One region of the Streptomyces sp. NBC_00019 genome, then DNA from elsewhere that is predicted to be linked to it. Evidence: riboswitches for the same ligand, from Rfam matches in the RefSeq annotation. Region 1 holds a riboswitch; the other holds the start of a gene.
The links. A riboswitch is a leader RNA that binds a small molecule or an ion and turns the genes downstream of it on or off. The one in region 1 is predicted to bind glycine.
Positions count from the first base shown of each region.

Region 2: linked by a shared signal. The riboswitch ahead of gcvP (aminomethyl-transferring glycine dehydrogenase) and the one ahead of gcvT (glycine cleavage system aminomethyltransferase GcvT) in region 1 are both predicted to bind glycine.

Region 1 covers NZ_CP108302.1:7,244,193-7,253,424, forward strand. The annotation lists gene OHU89_RS34310 (zinc-dependent alcohol dehydrogenase family protein) at 1-487, shown strand, start outside; gene OHU89_RS34315 (NADPH-dependent F420 reductase) at 547-1,230, shown strand; gene OHU89_RS34320 (MOSC domain-containing protein) at 1,311-1,853, opposite strand; gene OHU89_RS34325 (glycoside hydrolase family 25 protein) at 1,874-2,431, opposite strand; gene OHU89_RS34330 (L-serine ammonia-lyase) at 2,501-3,868, opposite strand; gene glyA (serine hydroxymethyltransferase) at 3,925-5,211, opposite strand; gene gcvH (glycine cleavage system protein GcvH) at 5,228-5,605, opposite strand; gene gcvT (glycine cleavage system aminomethyltransferase GcvT) at 5,724-6,839, opposite strand; glycine riboswitch at 6,984-7,093, opposite strand; gene OHU89_RS34350 (AAA family ATPase) at 7,315-7,977, shown strand; gene OHU89_RS34355 (enhanced serine sensitivity protein SseB) at 8,058-8,828, shown strand; gene OHU89_RS34360 (enhanced serine sensitivity protein SseB C-terminal domain-containing protein) at 8,963-9,232, shown strand, end outside.
Region 2 covers NZ_CP108302.1:2,091,520-2,100,751, forward strand. The annotation lists gene OHU89_RS10105 (molybdopterin-binding protein) at 1-292, shown strand, start outside; gene gcvP (aminomethyl-transferring glycine dehydrogenase) at 352-3,237, opposite strand; glycine riboswitch at 3,412-3,508, opposite strand; gene OHU89_RS10115 (PRC-barrel domain-containing protein) at 3,640-4,017, shown strand; gene OHU89_RS10120 (DNA polymerase IV) at 4,088-5,449, opposite strand; gene OHU89_RS10125 (MerR family transcriptional regulator) at 5,507-6,154, opposite strand; gene OHU89_RS10130 (bifunctional nuclease family protein) at 6,406-6,879, opposite strand; gene OHU89_RS10135 (MerR family transcriptional regulator) at 6,957-7,694, opposite strand; gene OHU89_RS10140 (FHA domain-containing protein) at 7,740-8,633, opposite strand; gene OHU89_RS10145 (DUF881 domain-containing protein) at 8,695-9,232, opposite strand, start outside.

The sequences.
Region 1 (9,232 bases):
GCGCATCGGCGCGATTCCGCTGGCGACGACTCGTACGGAGGCGAAGCGGCAAGGTCTGCTGGACGCGGGGGCGGCGGAGGTGATCGTCTCCGGGGGCGACGCCGAGACGGTGGCCAAGGAGGTCAGACGGCTCACCGGCGGCCGGGGCGCCGAGGTGATCTTCGACGCGATCGGCGGTCCCGGGTTCCGCCCGCTGGCCGAAGCGCTCGCGGAGGGCGGCACGGTCCTGGTCTACGGCTGGCTGGACCGCCGTCCCGCCGAGATCCCCTGGAACTGGCCGTTCACGATCCACACGTACGCCAACATGACCCTCACCGCGACACCGGGGGGCCGCCGCCGCTCCACGGCGTTCCTGAACGCGGGGCTGGCGGACGGGGGGTTCCGGCCGGTGGTGGCCGAGGTCTTCGACGGGCTGGACCGTATCCAGGACGCTCATCGGCTGATGGAGTCGAACCGGCACACGGGGAAGATCGTCGTACGGATCTGAGGCCGCCCGGAATACCCCCCGGCCCTCCCGGGTTGCCCTGCTCAGACGCATGCACATGCATCGACCTTGAGAGGGCTGTCATGAAGATCGGCATCATCGGCGCGGGACAGATCGGCGGCAACCTGACCCGGAGGCTCACCGCTCTCGGTCACGAGGTGTCCGTCGCGAACTCCCGCGGCCCGCACACGCTCACCGAGCTGGCGAAGGAGACGGGTGCGACGCCCGTCCCGGTCGAGGAGGCTGCGCGTGGCGCGGAGGTGGTCGTCGTCACGATCCCGCTGAAGGCGATCCCCGACCTGCCTTCGGGCCTCTTCGCCGAGGCGGCGGACGGGGTCGCGGTCATCGACACCGGCAACTACTACCCCCGGCAGCGCGACGGCCGGATCGCCGCGATCGAGGACGGGGGCCTCACGGAGAGCCGCTGGACGGAACAGCACCTCGGCCATCCCGTGATCAAGGCGTTCAACGGCACCTACGCCCAGGACATCCTGGACCGCCACCGCCCGGCCGGCACCCCCGACCGCCAGGCACTCCCGGTCGCGGGCGACGACGCGGCGGCCAAGTCGAAGGTCCGCGCCCTGATCGACGAACTCGGCTTCGACACGGTCGACTCGGGCGGCCTCGACGAGTCCTGGCGCCAGCAACCGGACACGCCGGTGTACGGACTGCGGGAGGGCGTCGAGGCGGTCTCGAAGGCGCTGGCGGAGGCGAGCCCGGAGCGCCCGGCGGACTTCCGCGGCTGAGCGCTCCGCTGGACCAGCCGCGATGTGCAGTCGCTCGTCAGCGGCGCCGTCGTGGCTGGTCGCGCGGTTCCCGACCGGCGTCAGACGATCTCCAGCGGCACGTGCGGTCCGTCGGGAAGCTCGACCTTGATGGCATCCCCGGGCCGCACGACGCCGCCTTCGAGAACGACGCTCATGATCCCGGACTTGAACCGCACCACGCCGCTCTCGTCCCGCCCGACGACCTGCTTCATGAGCCCCTTCTGGAAGTTGTCGATCTGCGCACAGGGATTCCGCAGCCCGGTCACCTCGACGACGGCCTGCGCCCCAAGATGCAGCCGAGCCCCGAACGGCAGCCCCAGCAGATCGATCCCCCGAGTGGTGACGTTCTCCCCGAGCTCCCCGGCACCCACCTCGAACCCGGCCTCCCGCACCTCCTCGAACAACTCCTCATGGATGAGGTGCACCTGCCGCAGATTCGGCTGCGAAGCATCCTTCTCCATCCGAAACCGATGCTTCACCGTCTCCCCGGCATGCACATCCCCCTCCACCCCGATCCCGGCGAGCAGCGTGATGCTCTCCCGGTTCGGCTTGGTGAACGAATACGTCCCATTGCTGCTGACGGCAGCGACTGTCCCACCCATGCCGAGCAGCATAAATGCGGTCAGGCGTTCTCCGCCCACGCCCGCAGAGCGGCCTTGCTCGCGAAGTCCGCGACGTTCTTGTCCACCGGATCGTCGGTGTACTGGTGGAAGAGCCACTTCGCCTTGATACGGGGCTTGCCCGCGGTCACGTAGTCGGCGATCCAGAGGGCGTCGCCGGCATAGGAAGTCTTGTCGATGCCCAACCAAAAGTTGCGGTTGCAGTAGAGGACGACCCTGTTGTCCGGCCGCAGCTCCTTCAGCTTCCGGATGAACCGGTCCTTCTCCGCGTTGGTCGCGTGCGTCCCGTCCCCGGTCGTCTCCCAGTCCACCGCGAGGATCTCGCCGGCCCGCTCCGGGGCCTTGCTGACGAAGTGTTCCGCCTGGGCGGTGAGGTTGCCCGGCCAGAGGAAGTGGTAGTAGCCGACGACCAGGCCGGCGTCGCGGGCCGTCTTCGTCTGGGCCGCCAGTTTGGGGTTGGTGTACGTGCGGCCCTCCGTCGCTTTGATGAAGACGAAGGAGAAGCCGTCCGTGTCGTAGGAGGAGGACTGGTACGAGCTGACGTCGATGCCGCGCAGCATGGGGGACTCCTCGAAATGCCGTAGGGGGACAGGAGTTGGAGTACCCCACACCTTAAGGCGAAGGGGAGTTCAGCACTCGATGATGTTGACCGCCAACCCGCCCCGCGCGGTCTCCTTGTACTTCACCGACATGTCCGCCCCGGTCTCCTTCATGGTCTTGATGACCTTGTCCAGGGACACCTTGTGCGAGCCGTCCCCGCGCATCGCCATCCGCGCCGCGGTGACCGCCTTGACCGCGGCCATGCCGTTGCGTTCGATGCAGGGGATCTGGACGAGGCCGCCGACGGGGTCGCAGGTCAGGCCGAGGTTGTGTTCCATGCCGATCTCCGCGGCGTTCTCGACCTGTTCCGGGGAGCCGCCGAGGACCTCCGCGAGCGCGCCCGCGGCCATCGAGCAGGCGGAGCCGACCTCGCCCTGGCAGCCGACCTCGGCGCCGGAGATGGAGGCGTTCTCCTTGAAGAGCATGCCGATCGCGCCCGCGGCCAGCAGGAACCGCACGACCCCGTCCTCGTCGGCGCCCGGCACGAAGTTGATGTAGTAGTGGAGGACGGCCGGGATGATGCCGGCGGCGCCGTTCGTCGGGGCCGTGACGACCCGGCCGCCCGCCGCGTTCTCCTCGTTCACCGCCATCGCGTAGAGCGTGATCCACTCCATCGCGTGCGCCAACGGATCGCCCTCCGCCCGCAGTTGGCGTGCCGTGACGGCGGCGCGGCGCTTGACCCGCAGCCCGCCCGGCAGGATGCCCTCCCGCGACATGCCCCGTGAGACGCAGGCCTGCATCACCCGCCAGATCTCCAGCAGGCCCGCGCGGATCTCCTCCTCGGTGCGCCAGGCACGCTCGTTCTCCAGCATCAGCGCGGAGATCGACAGCCCCGTCTCCCGGGTCACGCGCAGCAGTTCGTCGCCCGTGCGGAAGGAGTACTTCAGGACGGTGTCGTCCAGCTTGATCCGGTCCTCGCCCACCGCGTCCTCGTCGACGACGAAGCCACCGCCGACCGAGTAGTACGTCTTGGACAACAGCTCCGCACCCGCCGCGTCGTACGCCCACAGCGTCATGCCGTTCGCGTGGTACGGCAGTGCCTTACGCCGGTGCAGGACGAGGTCGTCGTCGAAGGAGAACGGGATCTCGCGCTCCCCGAGGAGCTTCAGGACCCCCGTGTCCTTGATCGCCGACACCCGCTCGTCCGCCCCCTCCACGTCGACCGTGCGCGGAGACGCTCCTTCGAGTCCCAGCAGCACCGCCTTGGGGGTGCCGTGGCCATGGCCGGTCGCGCCCAGGGAGCCGTAGAGCTCCGAGCGGACCGAGGCGACGTCGGGCAGCAGGCCCTCGTTGCGCAGACGGCGGGCGAACATACGGGCCGCACGCATCGGGCCGACCGTGTGCGAGCTCGACGGGCCGATGCCGATCGAGAACAGGTCGAAGACCGAGATGGCCACGGGAACTCCTTGCGAAAGGGTGGGGGCACACGTCATCGGGTGCCCCCACCAGGGAACTACTTGTTCAGGCCGGGGTACAGCGGGTGCTTGTCGGCGAGGGCCTTGACCCGGGCCTTCAGGCTTTCGACGTCGGCTCCCTGGAAGGGAGAGGGCGCCTTCAGTGCGGAGGCGATGACGTCCGCGACCTCGGTGAAGTCCTCGGCGGTGAAGCCGCGGGTGGCCAGCGCCGGGGTGCCGATCCGCAGGCCCGAGGTCACCATCGGGGGGCGCGGGTCGTTGGGGACGGCGTTGCGGTTGACGGTGATGCCGACCTCGTGGAGACGGTCCTCGGCCTGCTGGCCGTCCAGCTCGGACTCGCGCAGGTCGACCAGGATCAGGTGGACGTCGGTGCCGCCGGACAGCACGTTCACGCCGGCCTCACGGGCATCCGCGGCCGTCAGCCGCTCCGCGAGGATCCGCGCGCCTTCCACCGTACGCGCCTGGCGCTCCTTGAACTCCTGCGAGGCGGCGACCTTGAAGGAGACCGCCTTGGCCGCGATCACATGCTCCAGCGGACCGCCCTGGAAGCCCGGGAAGACGGACGAGTTGAGCTTCTTCGCGAAGGCCTTCTTCGCCAGGATGATCCCGCCGCGCGGACCGCCGAGGGTCTTGTGCGTGGTGGAGGTGACGACGTCGGCGTGCTCGACCGGGTTGGGGTGCAGTCCGGCGGCGACCAGGCCGGCGAAGTGCGCCATGTCGACCCACAGGTACGCCTCGACCTCGTCGGCGATCCGGCGGAACTCGGCGAAGTCCAGCCGGCGCGGGTAGGCGGACCAGCCGGCGATGATCACCTTGGGGCGGTGTTCCTTGGCGAGGCGTTCGACCTCGGCCATGTCGACCAGGCCGGCGTCGTCCACGTGGTAGGCGACCACGTTGAACTGCTTGCCGGAGAAGTTCAGCCGCATGCCGTGGGTGAGGTGGCCGCCGTGGGCCAGGTCCAGGCCCAGGATGGTGTCGCCGGGGGAGGCCAGCGCGAACAGCGCTGCCTGGTTGGCGGAGGCGCCCGAGTGCGGCTGGACGTTGGCGTATTCGGCGCCGAACAGGGCCTTGACCCGGTCGATGGCGATCTGCTCGGCGACGTCGACGTGCTCGCAGCCGCCGTAGTAGCGGCGGCCCGGGTAGCCCTCGGCGTACTTGTTGGTCAGGACCGAGCCCTGGGCCTCCATGACCGCGACCGGCGCGAAGTTCTCGGAGGCGATCATCTCCAGGGTGGACTGCTGGCGGTCCAGCTCGGCGTCGACCGCGGCGGCGACATCCGGGTCCAGCTCGTGCAGGGACTGGTTGAGAAGCGACTTCTCGGACATGTGGTGCTACGACCTCTCAGCCGGCGGAAAAGGCGGTGTACTCGTCGGCGGAGAGCAGGTCGGCCGGCTCGTCCGCGATGCGTACCTTGAACAGCCAGCCGCCCTCGAAGGGGGCGGAGTTCACCAGCGACGGGTCGTTGACGACGTCCTCGTTGACCCCGGTGACCTCACCGGAGACCGGGGAGTACAGGTCGGAGACCGACTTGGTCGACTCCAGCTCGCCGCAGGTCTCGCCCGCGGTCACCGTGTCACCGACCTCCGGGAGCTGCACGAAGACGACATCGCCGAGGGCGTTGGCCGCGTGCTCCGTGATGCCGACCGTCGAGACGCCGTCCTCGGCGCCCGACAGCCACTCGTGCTCCTTGCTGTAGCGCAGCTGCTGGGGGTTGCTCATGGCCTGAATTCTCCTGTACGCGGGGGAGTGCTGGTGGATGGGGGACTGCTGGAAACGTGCGTGAGCAGCGGAAATGTGCGCAGGGTCACGCGCGGGCGCGCGACCTCGCGTCCAGTGTCTACTTCTGGCGCTTATAGAACGGCAGAGCCACGACCTCGTAGGGCTCGTGGCTGCCCCGGATGTCCACACCGACTCCGGTGGTGCCCGGCGCGGCGTGCGCGGCGTCGACGTAGGCCATCGCGATCGGCTTGCCCAGCGTGGGCGAGGGGGCGCCGGAGGTGACCTCGCCGATCACCTGGCCGTCGGCGACCACGGCGTACCCGGCGCGGGGGACCCGGCGGCCTTCGGCGATCAGGCCGACGAGGACGCGCGGGGGGCTGTCCTGAGCTCGGGCGGCGGCCACGGTGAGCGCCTCGCGCCCGACGAAGTCGCCCTCCTTCTCGAACTTCACCACGCGCCCGAGGCCCGCGTCGAAGGGGGTCAGCTCGGTCGACAGCTCATGCCCGTACAGCGGCATGCCCGCCTCCAGGCGCAGCGTGTCCCGGCAGGACAGACCGCAGGGGACCAGGCCGACGCCTTCGCCCGCCTTGGTCAGGGCCTGCCACAGCTCGACCGCGTGCTCGGGCTTCACGAACAGCTCGAAGCCGTCCTCGCCCGTGTAACCGGTGCGCGCGATGAGCGCCGGGACGCCGGCGACCGTGCCGGGCAGCCCGGCGTAGTACTTCAGTCCGTCGAGGTCGGCGTCGGTGAGCGAGGCGAGGATCCCCGGCGACTCCGGGCCCTGGACGGCGAGCAGCGCGTACGCGTCGCGGTCGTCCCGCACCTCGGCGTCGAAGCCGGCCGCACGCTCCACGAGCGCGTCCAGGACGACCTGGGCGTTGGAGGCGTTCGCGACGACCATGTACTCGGTCTCTTGGAGCCGGTAGACGATCAGGTCGTCGAGGATGCCGCCGTCCTCGCGGCAGATCATGGTGTAGCGGGCGCGGCCCACGCCGACGGAGGCGATGTTGCCGACCAGGGCGTGGTTCAGGAGGGCGGCCGCCTGCGGTCCGCTCACCGTGATCTCGCCCATGTGCGAGAGGTCGAAGAGCCCGGCCTTCGTGCGTACGGCGTTGTGCTCGTCGCGCTCGGAGCCGTAGCGCAGGGGCATGTCCCAGCCGGCGAAGTCGGTCATCGTCGCGCCGAGCGAGCGATGCAGGGCATCGAGCGCGGTAAGGCGGGGTTCATTGCTCATCGGACGGTTGTCTCCCAAGGCATGACGGGCGAGGTCGTTCCTCCCCATCTGTCATCGGAACCTGAGAGGTTCGCCATGACCGCAGGGGACATGACTTGCACCTTGGGTGGAGCCGCCGGAGGGCGGCTCGCTTTTCAGATGTGCCTCGCCCGCGCGGTAACGGGGCCTGAGAGATTCAAGGGAGGGACTTGCTCCTTCGGCGCCCGGGCACTCGTACGAGAACGTACGGCCCGGAACTCTCCCGCGCGGATTCAAACGGCCGGTATGCAGTTGGCGCGGACATCATTGCACGCATCCGTCCGGCGGGGCAGGGGTGGCTCCCACAGAGGTCGCACAGCCTCCACCGTCACTCGCCGCACCCTGTAGCAGGCCTGTTGCGAGAAACGGACGGAAACAGGAGGCGCCGCGGATTACCTTCTCTTTACACTCGACGGGGATGGGAACTCGTGACCCGCCCCAGGGGAGGACGATCACGGTGAACAGGACCACTGCGTACGCCACCACCTCGGCCGTCGCGCTGCCCGCACAGCCGGCCGCTCCGGCCCGGGAGACGTGCGCGGAGCAACCGGTCGTCCGCGACCTGCGCGACCGCGCCGGCCACAGCCCGCACGCCCTGCTCTTCGCCCCGGAGGACCTGGTCGTGATCACCGGTCTGCCCGGCAGCGGCAAGTCCACTCTGATGCGGCGGGCGGTCAAGGGCATACGGATCGACTCCCAGGACACCCGCGACCGCTGGGACGAGCGGGCGCCGCGCTTCCTGCCGTACGCGATCTACCGTCCCCTCGTCCGCGTCGCCCACTACTTCGGTCTGTTCCGTGCCCTGCGCTCCGGCAAGGGTGTCGTCGTGCACGACTGCGGCACCCAGTCCTGGGTGCGCGGCTGGCTGGCCCGCGAGGCCCGCCGCCGTGGCGGCAGCCTGCATCTGCTGCTGCTCGACGTCGCGCCGGACACCGCGCTGGCCGGTCAGCGCGAGCGCGGCCGCGGCGTCTCGAAGTACGCCTTCCTGCGGCACCGCACGGCGGCCGCCCGGCTGATCCGCTCCGTGGCCAAGGGCGACCTGCCGCAGGGCGTCGGCTCGGCGGTGCTGCTCGACCGGGACGCGGCGGACACCCTGCGCCGGGTCGGTTTCACGGGCTGACCTCAGCCGCCTCCGTACCCGCTAGCCTTTTCAGCCACAGACAAGCCACAAGCGGCAGCACTCGGCAGGCGGACGGACAGATGGCATTCCCGGCACAGGCACACCCCCATCCGCACGGCGGCGGATGGCCCGGCAACGAGCTGGAGGAGGTGCTCTCGGCCTCCCTCGGCATGCCCGCGGCCGGCGGCCGGATCATCGAGGTCCTGGGCCGGAGCTTCGTCTGGATCCCGCTGCCGAACGGCGGCGGCCCGCACAGCGGCCCCCTGGACCTGCCCAGCATGGAGATCGAGGGCCAGGCGTACGTCCCGGTCTTCAGCTCCGAGGAGCAGTTCCGGCAGGTCGCGGGCGGGCACATGGCGTACACGATCGCGCCCGCGGTCGAGTTCGCGCGCGGTCTGCCCCCGCACATCGGGATCGCCGTGAACCCGGACGGTGTGGTCGGCATCCCGCTCCCGCCGCCGGCCGTCGCCGAGCTCTGCCGCATCGGCCGCACCCCGCTGGACGGCCCCAACACCGGCGGCCGCGTCAAGCTCTACGAGCCGGACTGGCAGGAGGACCCGGTCGACTTCCTCGCCACCGCCTCCGCCGAGTTCGCCGCGACCGGCGTGGTCCTCACGGCCCGCCGCTGTCTGGCCTCGATCGAGACGGCCGAGCCCGTGATGTTCGTGGGCGTCGAACTCTCCCAATGGGAGGGCGACCTGCGTACCCTCCCGATGGACGCACTGGGCCGCGCCCTGACCCGGACCCCGGTGAGATGGCCGGTGAATCTGGTCCTTCTCGACGTAGCGGATGACCCGGTGGGCCACTGGATGCGAGAAAAGGTACGTCCGTTCTACACACAGGGTCACTAGACCCACCCAGGGGCGCGGGGAACTGCGCGACAAGCCACGACGTACCGGCACCCCGCAGACCACCGCAAGCCCCGAGCCGTCACCGCTTAAGCTGTCGGCAGACACACGCAACTTTCCCGAAGGGGCGGTAGAAGGTGAGCGCGAGCGGCACCGCCGCGACCGGCCAGGTCGAGCACATGCTGCGCCAGGTGACGCCGGGGCGATACGACGCCTACGAGGCACTCCTTCGCGCCCTCGCCACCCCCTCCTCCGGCCAGATCTGGATGCTCCTCTGGCATGGCCAGTCGGGCTCGCCCGACGCCCAGTACGGAAACATGGAGGTGGGCGGGTACGGATACGCCCCGTGCGTGACCTCCGCCCAGGAGCTGAGCGCCAGTGGGTGGAACCGCTCCTACGAGGTCGTC
Region 2 (9,232 bases), 5.2 Mb from region 1:
GGCCGAGGAGCTGGCCCTCACGGCGGGCTCCGCCGTACGCGCCCTCGTGAAGTCGACGGAGATCTCCCTGGCCACGGGCCCCGTCGAGGGCCTCTCGATCCGCAACCGGCTCCCCGGCACGGTCACCGGCGTCACCACCGGCCCCGCCATGGCAGCCGTCAAGGTGACGGTCGACGGCACCGACCTGACCGCCGCCATCACCAAGGACGCCGCCGAGGACCTGGCCCTCGCCGCCGGCACCCCCGTCGTGGCCCTGATCAAGTCGACCGAGGTCTCCCTCGCGACCGAGTGAGCCACCCGGGACATGAAGAAGGGCCCCACCGAAAGCGGGGCCCATCTTCAACAGCCGGCTCAGTCCTCGTAGGCGTCCAGCGGCGGGCAGGAGCACACCAGATTCCGGTCACCGAAGGCCTGGTCGATCCGGCGCACCGGCGGCCAGTACTTGTCCGCGACCGACACTCCGGCCGGGAACACGGCCTCTTCGCGCGTGTACGCGTGCTCCCACTCCCCGCCGAGCGCCCGGGCGGTGTGCGGCGCGTTCCGCAGCGGGTTGTCGTCCGCGGGCCACTTGCCGGCGCCGACCTTCTCGATCTCCCCGCGGATCGCGATCATCGCGTCGCAGAACCGGTCGAGCTCGATCAGGTCCTCGGACTCGGTCGGCTCGATCATCAGCGTCCCCGCCACCGGGAACGACATCGTCGGCGCGTGGAACCCGTAGTCGATGAGCCGCTTGGCGACGTCGTCGACGCTCACTCCGGTCGCCTTGGTCAGCGGCCGCAGATCGATGATGCACTCGTGCGCGACCAGCCCTCCGGGGCCGGTGTAGAGCACGGGGTAGTGCGGTTCGAGCCGCTTGGCGATGTAGTTGGCACCGAGGACCGCAACCTGCGTGGCGCGCTTGAGTCCTTCACCGCCCATGAGCCGGACGTACGTCCACGAGATCGGCAGTATCCCGGCGGATCCCCACGGCGCGGCCGAGATCGGCCCGACACCCGTCTCCGGCCCGGCGGCCGGCTGCAGCGGGTGGTTGGGCAGATACGGCGCCAGGTGCGCACGCACACCGACCGGCCCGACGCCCGGACCGCCACCGCCGTGCGGGATGCAGAAGGTCTTGTGCAGGTTCAGGTGCGAGACGTCCCCGCCGAAGTGGCCCGGCTTGGCAAGCCCCACCAGGGCGTTGAGGTTGGCACCGTCGACGTACACCTGCCCGCCGGCCTCGTGCACCTGCGCGCAGATGTCGGCGACATGCTCCTCGAACACACCGTGCGTCGACGGGTACGTGATCATCAGCACCGACAGCTCGTCGCGGTACTGCTCGATCTTCGCCCGCAGATCCTCGACGTCGATCTCGCCGTCCTCGGCGGTCTTCACGACGACGACCTTCATCCCGGCCATGACCGCGCTGGCGGCGTTGGTCCCGTGGGCGGAGGACGGGATCAGACACACGGTCCGCTGCTCGTCCCCGTTGGCCCGGTGGTATCCGCGTACGGCGAGCAGTCCGGCCAGCTCGCCCTGCGAACCGGCGTTGGGCTGCAGCGACACCTTGTCGTATCCGGTGACCTCGGCGAGCCGCTCCTCCAGCTCACGGATGAGCGTGAGATAGCCCTGCGCCTGCTCGGCGGGCGCGAAGGGGTGCAGCTGACCGAACTCGGGCCAGGTGACCGGCTCCATCTCGGTGGTCGCGTTGAGCTTCATGGTGCAGGAACCCAGCGGGATCATGCCGCGGTCGAGCGCGTAGTCCCGGTCGGCGAGCCGGCGCAGGTAGCGCAGCATCGCCGTCTCGGAGCGGTACTGGTGGAAGACCGGGTGCGCGAGGAACTCGTCGCTCCGCAGCAGCGCGGCCGGCACGGCGTCCTCGGTGGCGGCGTCGAGCGCCTCGATGTCGCCACCGACCCCGAACGCCGACCATACGGCGCTCAGCTGGGCCCGCGTGGTCGTCTCGTCGCAGGAGGCGGAGACCCGGTCGGCGTCCACGAGGTGCAGGTTGACGCCGTTCTCGCGCGCGGCGGCGACGATCTCGGCGGCCCTGCCCGGCACCCGGGCGGTCACCGTGTCGAAGTAGGTGCCGTGCACGACCTCGACACCACCGGCGGTGAGCCCCGCGGCGAGGATGCCCGCGTAGCGGTGGGTCCGCCGCGCGATGTCCTTCAGCCCCTCGGGCCCGTGGTAGACGGCGTACATCCCGGCCATCACGGCGAGCAGCACCTGCGCGGTACAGATGTTGCTGGTCGCCTTCTCCCGGCGGATGTGCTGCTCACGGGTCTGCAGGGCCAGCCGGTACGCCTTGTGCCCGTCGGCGTCCACGGACACACCCACGAGCCGCCCGGGCAGGCTGCGCGCGAACTTCTCGCGCACCGCCATGTAGCCGGCGTGCGGCCCGCCGAAGCCCATCGGCACACCGAAGCGCTGTGTGGTTCCGACCGCGATGTCGGCCCCGAGCTCACCGGGCGACTTCAGCAGCGTCAGCGCGAGCAGATCCGCGGCGACGGTGACGAGCGCTCCGAGCTCGTGGGCCTGCTCGATCAGCGGCTTTATGTCCCGTACGACACCGGAGGCGCCGGGGTACTGGACGAGCACGCCGTTGATCTCACGACCGGCGACGTCGGCCGGAATGCCGTCGCTGAGGTCGGCGACCACGACCTCCACGCCCGCCGGCTCGGCACGGGTCTCGATCACGGCGATGGTCTGCGGAAGCGCGTCCGCGTCGACCAGGAACAGCCCCTTCTTGTTCTTGCCCATGCGCCGGGACAGGGACATCGCCTCGGCGGCCGCCGTGCCCTCGTCGAGCAGCGAGGCACCGGAGGTGGGCAGTCCGGTCAGTTCGGCGACCATGGTCTGGAAGTTGAGCAGGGCCTCGAGCCGTCCCTGGGAGATCTCGGGCTGGTACGGCGTGTAGGCGGTGTACCAGGCCGGGTTCTCCATGACATTGCGCAGGATGACGGGCGGCGTGAAGGTCCCGTAGTACCCGAGTCCGATCATGGAGCCGAGCACCTGGTTCCGATCGGCGAGCGAGCGAAGCTCGGCAAGCACCTCGGCCTCGGTGCGAGCACCCGGCAGGTCAAGGTCATCGGCGTTCTTGATCACATCCGGCACCGCGGCGGCGGTGAGCTCGTCCAGCGAGCCATAGCCGACCTGCGCGAGCATCTTGGCCCGCGCCTCCTGGTCGGGCCCGATGTGGCGCTGCTCGAAGGGGATCCCCTGCTCGAGCTCTGTGAGCGGAGTGCGGTGGGCGGTCATTACGGAGGCCTCCTGGTCTGACACGACCTGCGAGGGGCACCACGGCACGGGTACCCGGACGGCCTCCCCCTCTGTCATCTCAACCTGAGAGCTTCACCGGGGCGCCCGAGGGCTCCCGGCTTTCACCGTCGGTGAGAGCGGAAGCCGTACTCCCGCCCTGCTTTCCAGAGTGGCCTCGTCCATGCGGTACGTGTGCCTGAGAGATTCCGGGGAGGATTTGCTCCTTCGGCGCCTCCGAACGGTGTTCGGAGGACTCTCCCGCACAGGGTCGGCAGCCGCTTGTCAGCCTAGCAGCGAGGTCGACGCGGATCCCTCGAGATCCCCTCGAGTGGCCACCTCCCCCAATGTGCTCTTTCGTAGTGCTTACGGATGAGTTGCGAGTCGCGACCTAGTGGAGGGCCCGTGCAGACCGATATCGATCCTCGGAACCTGATCGGCCGCAAGGCCTTCGACCGCAACGGCACCAAGATCGGCACGATCGACGAGGTCTACCTCGACGACGCGACCGGCGTACCGGAATGGGCGGCCATACGCACCGGCCTCTTCAGCAGGGACGCCTTCGTCCCCCTGGAGCCCAGCGAACTCCTCGAAGGCGCCCTCCGAGTCCCCTTCGAACGAGCCCTGATCAAGGACGCCCCGGACTTCGGCGTAGGCCGCCACTTGTCCCCCGAACAGGAACTCCAGCTCTACCACCACTACGGCCTGGACGTGGCCCCACCGCCCCCCTTCCCGGACCGCGACTTCGGCAAGCTGGCAGGCACGGAGGACGCGGAAACCTGACACAGCGGCGAACGACAGGCGGGGTAAGCACGCGCCGCAGGCTCACGAAACCGACAGCCGCCGACGGCGCTCAGCCCCCACCGGGGCCACCCGCACACACGACCGGCACCAACGGCAACGGCTCAGCCACCACCAACGCAGGGTCCTCCACCGAAAACGTCCGCACCCGCCCCGGCGCGGAATCCGGCGTCTCGAACCTCACGGTCACCCTCCCCAGCCCACTCCCCTGCACCCACCCATGCCCGAACTCGTCATGCCGCACATCGTGCCCCGAGACCCACCGCCGCTCGACAGGAACCACTGGCGACTCCTCAGCCACCTCGACCCGGTGCTCCTCCTCCGCAAGCTCGGCACGCTCCCCCGCAGCCTGAGCGAACAGATCCTCCTGCGTGTAATCAGCAAGCCCACTCACCCCGACCCCCAGCAACCGCACCCCACCCGTCGTGTCCACGGAGTCCAACAACCGCGCCGCGGCCTCCCGCACCACCGCCACGTCATCGGTAGGCCCCCGCAAGGTCTCGGACCGGGTCAACGTGGAGAAGTCGTACCGCCGCACCTTCAGCACAATGGTCCGCCCCGACAGCCCGGCCCCCCGCAATCTCCGCACACACCGATCCGCCAGCCGTTGCACCTCCAACCCGACCCGCATCCGGTCATGGATGTCCACGTCGTACGTGTCCTCGACCGACACGGACTTGGTCTCCCGCTCGGCCACCACGGGCCGCTCGTCGTACGCCATCGCCATCGCGTACAGCCCGTGCCCATGGGCCTTCCCCAACAGCCGTACGAGCTCGTCCTCCCCCGCCTCCGCGATCTCCTCGACCGTGTGGATCCCGGCCCGCCGCAGATGGTCCCCCGTCGCCGGCCCCACCCCCGGCAGGATCCGCACCGACTTGGGCCCCAGCAGCGCCCGCTCGGTCCCCGGCTCGATCAGCACCAGCCCGTCCGGCTTGGCCTGCTCGGAGGCGATCTTCGCGAGCATCTTGGACGCGGCGAGCCCCACCGACCCCGTGAGCCCCGTGACGGCACGTATTTCGGTGCGCAGCTTCACTCCGGCCAGCCGCGCCGACTCCTCGTCCCAGGCTGTTCCCCCGGCCTCCAGATCCACGAACGCCTCGTCGAGGCTGAGCGGCTCCACAAGGGGCGACAGCGCCCGCAGCAGTCCCATCACCTGCTCACTGATCGACCGGTAGAACCCGAAGCGCGGCACAAGATACGCGGCGTTCGGCACCAGCCGCCGCGCCTGGGCCATGGGCATCGCGGAATGAACACCGAACACCCGGGCCTCGTACGACGCCGTGGCCACCACCCCACGCGGCCCGAGCCCGCCCACCACGACGGCCTTCCCTCGCAGGCTCGGCTTGGACGCCTGCTCCGCCGAGGCGAAGAAGGCATCCATGTCGAGATGCAGGATCGTGGGCGCGGTTCTCACATCTCCGATGCTGCCCTACGCCACTGACAATGCCCCGCCGCAAGCGTGGAGCGGCCCTCAGACCGCCCGGTTGCGCCGCCGCGCCAGCTCGTCCGCCGGGTTGTGCCCGACGAGGGTCTCGCCGGTGTCGATCCGCTCCCCGTGCAGCTGCGACAGGGCGCTCTCGACGTCCCGCCACACGACGCCCACGGCGATGCCGAAGATCCCCTGACCGCCCTGGAGCAGCGCATGGACCTCGTCCGGCGAGGTGCACTCGTAGACCGTGGCGCCGTCGCTCATGAGCGTCATGCGTTCCAGGTCCCGGAACCCGCGCTCACGCAGGTGCAGCACGGCGGTGCGGATGTTCTGCAGCGACACCCCGGTGTCGAGGAACCGCTTGACGATCTTCAGGACGACGATATCCCGGAAGCTGTACAGGCGCTGCGTCCCCGACCCGTGGGCGGGCCGCACGCTCGGCTCCACGAGCCCGGTGCGCGCCCAGTAGTCCAGTTGCCGGTAGGTGATGCCGGCAGCCGCACAGGCCGTCGGACCGCGGTAGCCGATCTCCTCGGACGCCATGGACGTCGCCCCTCCGCCGCTGCTCGGCACGACCGCCGGTCGCTGCGGAGCGTGATCGGCCGCGCTGCTGTGAAGCGGGTACGGGCCGCTCGCCCCCGGACTGCGTCCGGGAGCACCCCCAGCCGTACCGTCGCCGCTGCTTCTCACGCCGACCTCCGTCCTTGACCTGCCTTCTCGACGGTAGGCAGTCACCCGGGGTGCGTCAACGATCGCCACACTCGGCACGCCGAGTGATAATCACCCTAGGAGTGGTTTGCCGTACCCCACCGCGGGGAAAGGCTAGCCGAATGCGCTCGGGACGGGCCGCAGGACGCTCTCACTCGCCGCTGGCAAATGCCAGCATTTCAGTGGTCACCGGACACGGCCGCCCCGTCTTGGACCGCGAGTCCGCCCATGCCTCACTGGCTGCTGGTACCGAAGTCCTCGGGCGAGATCTGGTCGAGGAACTCGCGGAACTTCTCCACCTCGTCCTCCTGCTCGTCCGGGATGGCGATGCCCGCGTCGTCGAGCACACCGTCGCTGCCGTAGATCGGCGTCCCGGTACGCAGCGCCAGCGCTATGGCATCGGAAGGCCGGGCACTCACCTCGACTCCGCTGGCGAAGACCAACTCCGCGTAGAAGACGCCCTCACGCAGATCCGTGATGCGTACTTCGGTGAGCTCCTGACCGACGGCTTCCAGCACGTCCTTGAACAGGTCGTGGGTCAGCGGTCGCGCGGGGGCCATGCCCTGCTGGGCGAAGGCGATCGCCGTCGCCTCCCCCGGCCCGATCCAGATCGGGAGGTAGCGGTCGCCTCCCACTTCACGCAGGAGCACGATCGGTTGGTTGGAGGGCATTTCGACCCGGACACCTACGACATCGAGCTCGTTCACACAGCAACCCTAGGCCGTGCCCGGGACGTTTGGGTAGTCGGGCAGGAAACGGGGGACGGATCCGGCGTACGAGGCCCTCAGGGCAGCCGCACACCGAGAGCGGTCTGCACCAGCGCCGCATGCAGCTTCACCGTGAGCCCCGCCAGTTCCTTCGTACGGGCTTCCGCGTGCGCCCGCGTCTGCGGATTGCGGTGCCGCCTCAACGGGGCCACCACCTGGTCCACCAGGCCGGCCTCCCGGTCGGCGGCGGCCTTCATCACCCGCAGATGCCTCGGCTCGATCCCGAACCGCCCCAGCTCGACGACGAGCGCCGCCACGGTGACCGTCTCGGCGTCGTACGCCCCGTCCGGCAGCGCGGCGATCAGCCCGTACGACTCCCACTCCTCGAGCTCCCGCTCGCCGATCTCGGCCGCGACAAGCAGCTCGGCCCGCCCGATCCGTACGGCGGTGGGCGCCTCGAAGGGGTCGGGCAGCGCCTCACCGTCGCGCTGACGCCCCACGACGGGCAGCGCGACGGCCTCGCCCCGCCCCATCGCGTCCAGGTGCTCGCGGATCACCTTCAGCGGCAGATAGTGGTCCCGCTGCATCCTCAGCACGTGTCCGAGGCGCTCGACATCCTCCGGGCTGAACTTGCGATACCCCGAGGGGGTCCGCTGCGGCTCGATGAGCCCCTCCGACTCCAGGAAGCGGATCTTGGAGATGGTGACTTCGGGGAACTCGTCACGCAGCGCGTTCAGCACCGTGCCGATGCTCATCAGCCCACTGTCCGCGGCGGCGGCACCGTCCCGGGCACCGCCGCTCGGTGTTTGAAGCATGGACCTTCCCTGGGGGTGTCCCCCCGGACGGAGCCCGGGGGCGGGTCAGTAGCCCCGCTGGCTCGCGTAGAAGACCAGCCGGTACTTGCCGATCTGCACCTCGTCGCCGTTGTGCAGCGGCACCGAGTCGATCCGCTCACGGTTCACGTACGTGCCGTTGAGGCTGCCGACGTCGGCGACGGTGAACGAGCCGTCCGGCTGGCGACGGAACTCCACATGCCGGCGAGACACCGTCACGTCGTCCAGGAAGATGTCGCTCTGCGGATGACGTCCGGCCGTGGTCAGCTCGCCGTCCAGCAGGAAGCGGCTGCCCGAGTTCGGCCCGCGGCGCACCACCAGGAGCGCGGAGCCCAGCGGCAGCGCGTCGACGGCCGCCTGTGCCTCCGGGGAGAGCATGGGCATCTGCGTCTGGCCGGTGACCTCGGCGTCGTAGGCCTCGAGGCCGGAGATGGAGATCGTGGAGGTCGTCTCCGACGGGCGCTCGGGCGTACCCCGCAGCGGCGCACCACAGTTGGAGCAGAAGCGGCTGTTCTCCGCGTTGCGGTTACCGCACCTCGTACAGACCAGGGCCGACATGGAAAACTCTCCACCCGTACTCGAGGTTGACGGTTGCCCGAAACCTATGCCGCCGGACTGGGCAGGGTCAACAGACGGCGCGCCCTGACCTCCGGGAACGTCGCCGCCCAGCTGGTCCCGGAACAGCGGGCGCTGGCCCTCCGCGTCTGGCTGTGCGCGATGACGAGCGGTCGCGTTCGCATTGTCGCTACCCTCTCGCGCGCTCTTGCCGAACAACTTCGCAAACAACTTCACGGGCGATTCCCCTTGACCGAAACAGACCCGCCCGTGGGGCAGGACGAACCCTGATTGCATACACCGGCCGACCCGGACATCCTCACAACGTCCGTATCCACCTGACAGTTTCCACCACGCACCACCCAATCGGTGCGCCGACCCCCCGCAACCTCATGCCCTGGCCGGACGTCCCCCATGCACCCGCGGTTCACTGGGAGGACGACCGAGCGTAGTCAGGCTGCTTCGCCGCTCGCAAGGCGTCCACGACGATCTTGGTCGACCGCTCGACGGTAACGGTGGCCTGCTCCTTCTCAAGAGTCTGCACCACGCCTCCAGGAATGTTGAGCGCCGGTTCGAGATCCTGCGGCTTGCCGATGACCTTGAAACGATAGGGAGCGTTGATCTTGTTCCCATCGACACTCACGCTCTTGCCCGAGTCGGTCAGATACGTGCCCGCGACCACGCGTACGCCGTTCACCTGGATCGCCTCGGCACCGGCCGCACGCAGCTCCTGGATCGCATCGAGCAGCATGTCCGCCTCGACCGTCCCCTTCGCGTCGTCGATGGTCATCGTGATACCGGGCCCCTGCGCGGCCACCGTGCCCGCCAGGATCCCGAGCTGCCTCTCCTTCTCCAGCGTCTGCTTGCGGGCCTCCTCGGCCTGGTCCGAACTGTTCTCCAGTTCGTCACGCTGCTTCTCGAGGCCCGCCTTCTCGTCTTCAAGACGCTGAGTGCGGTCATCCAGT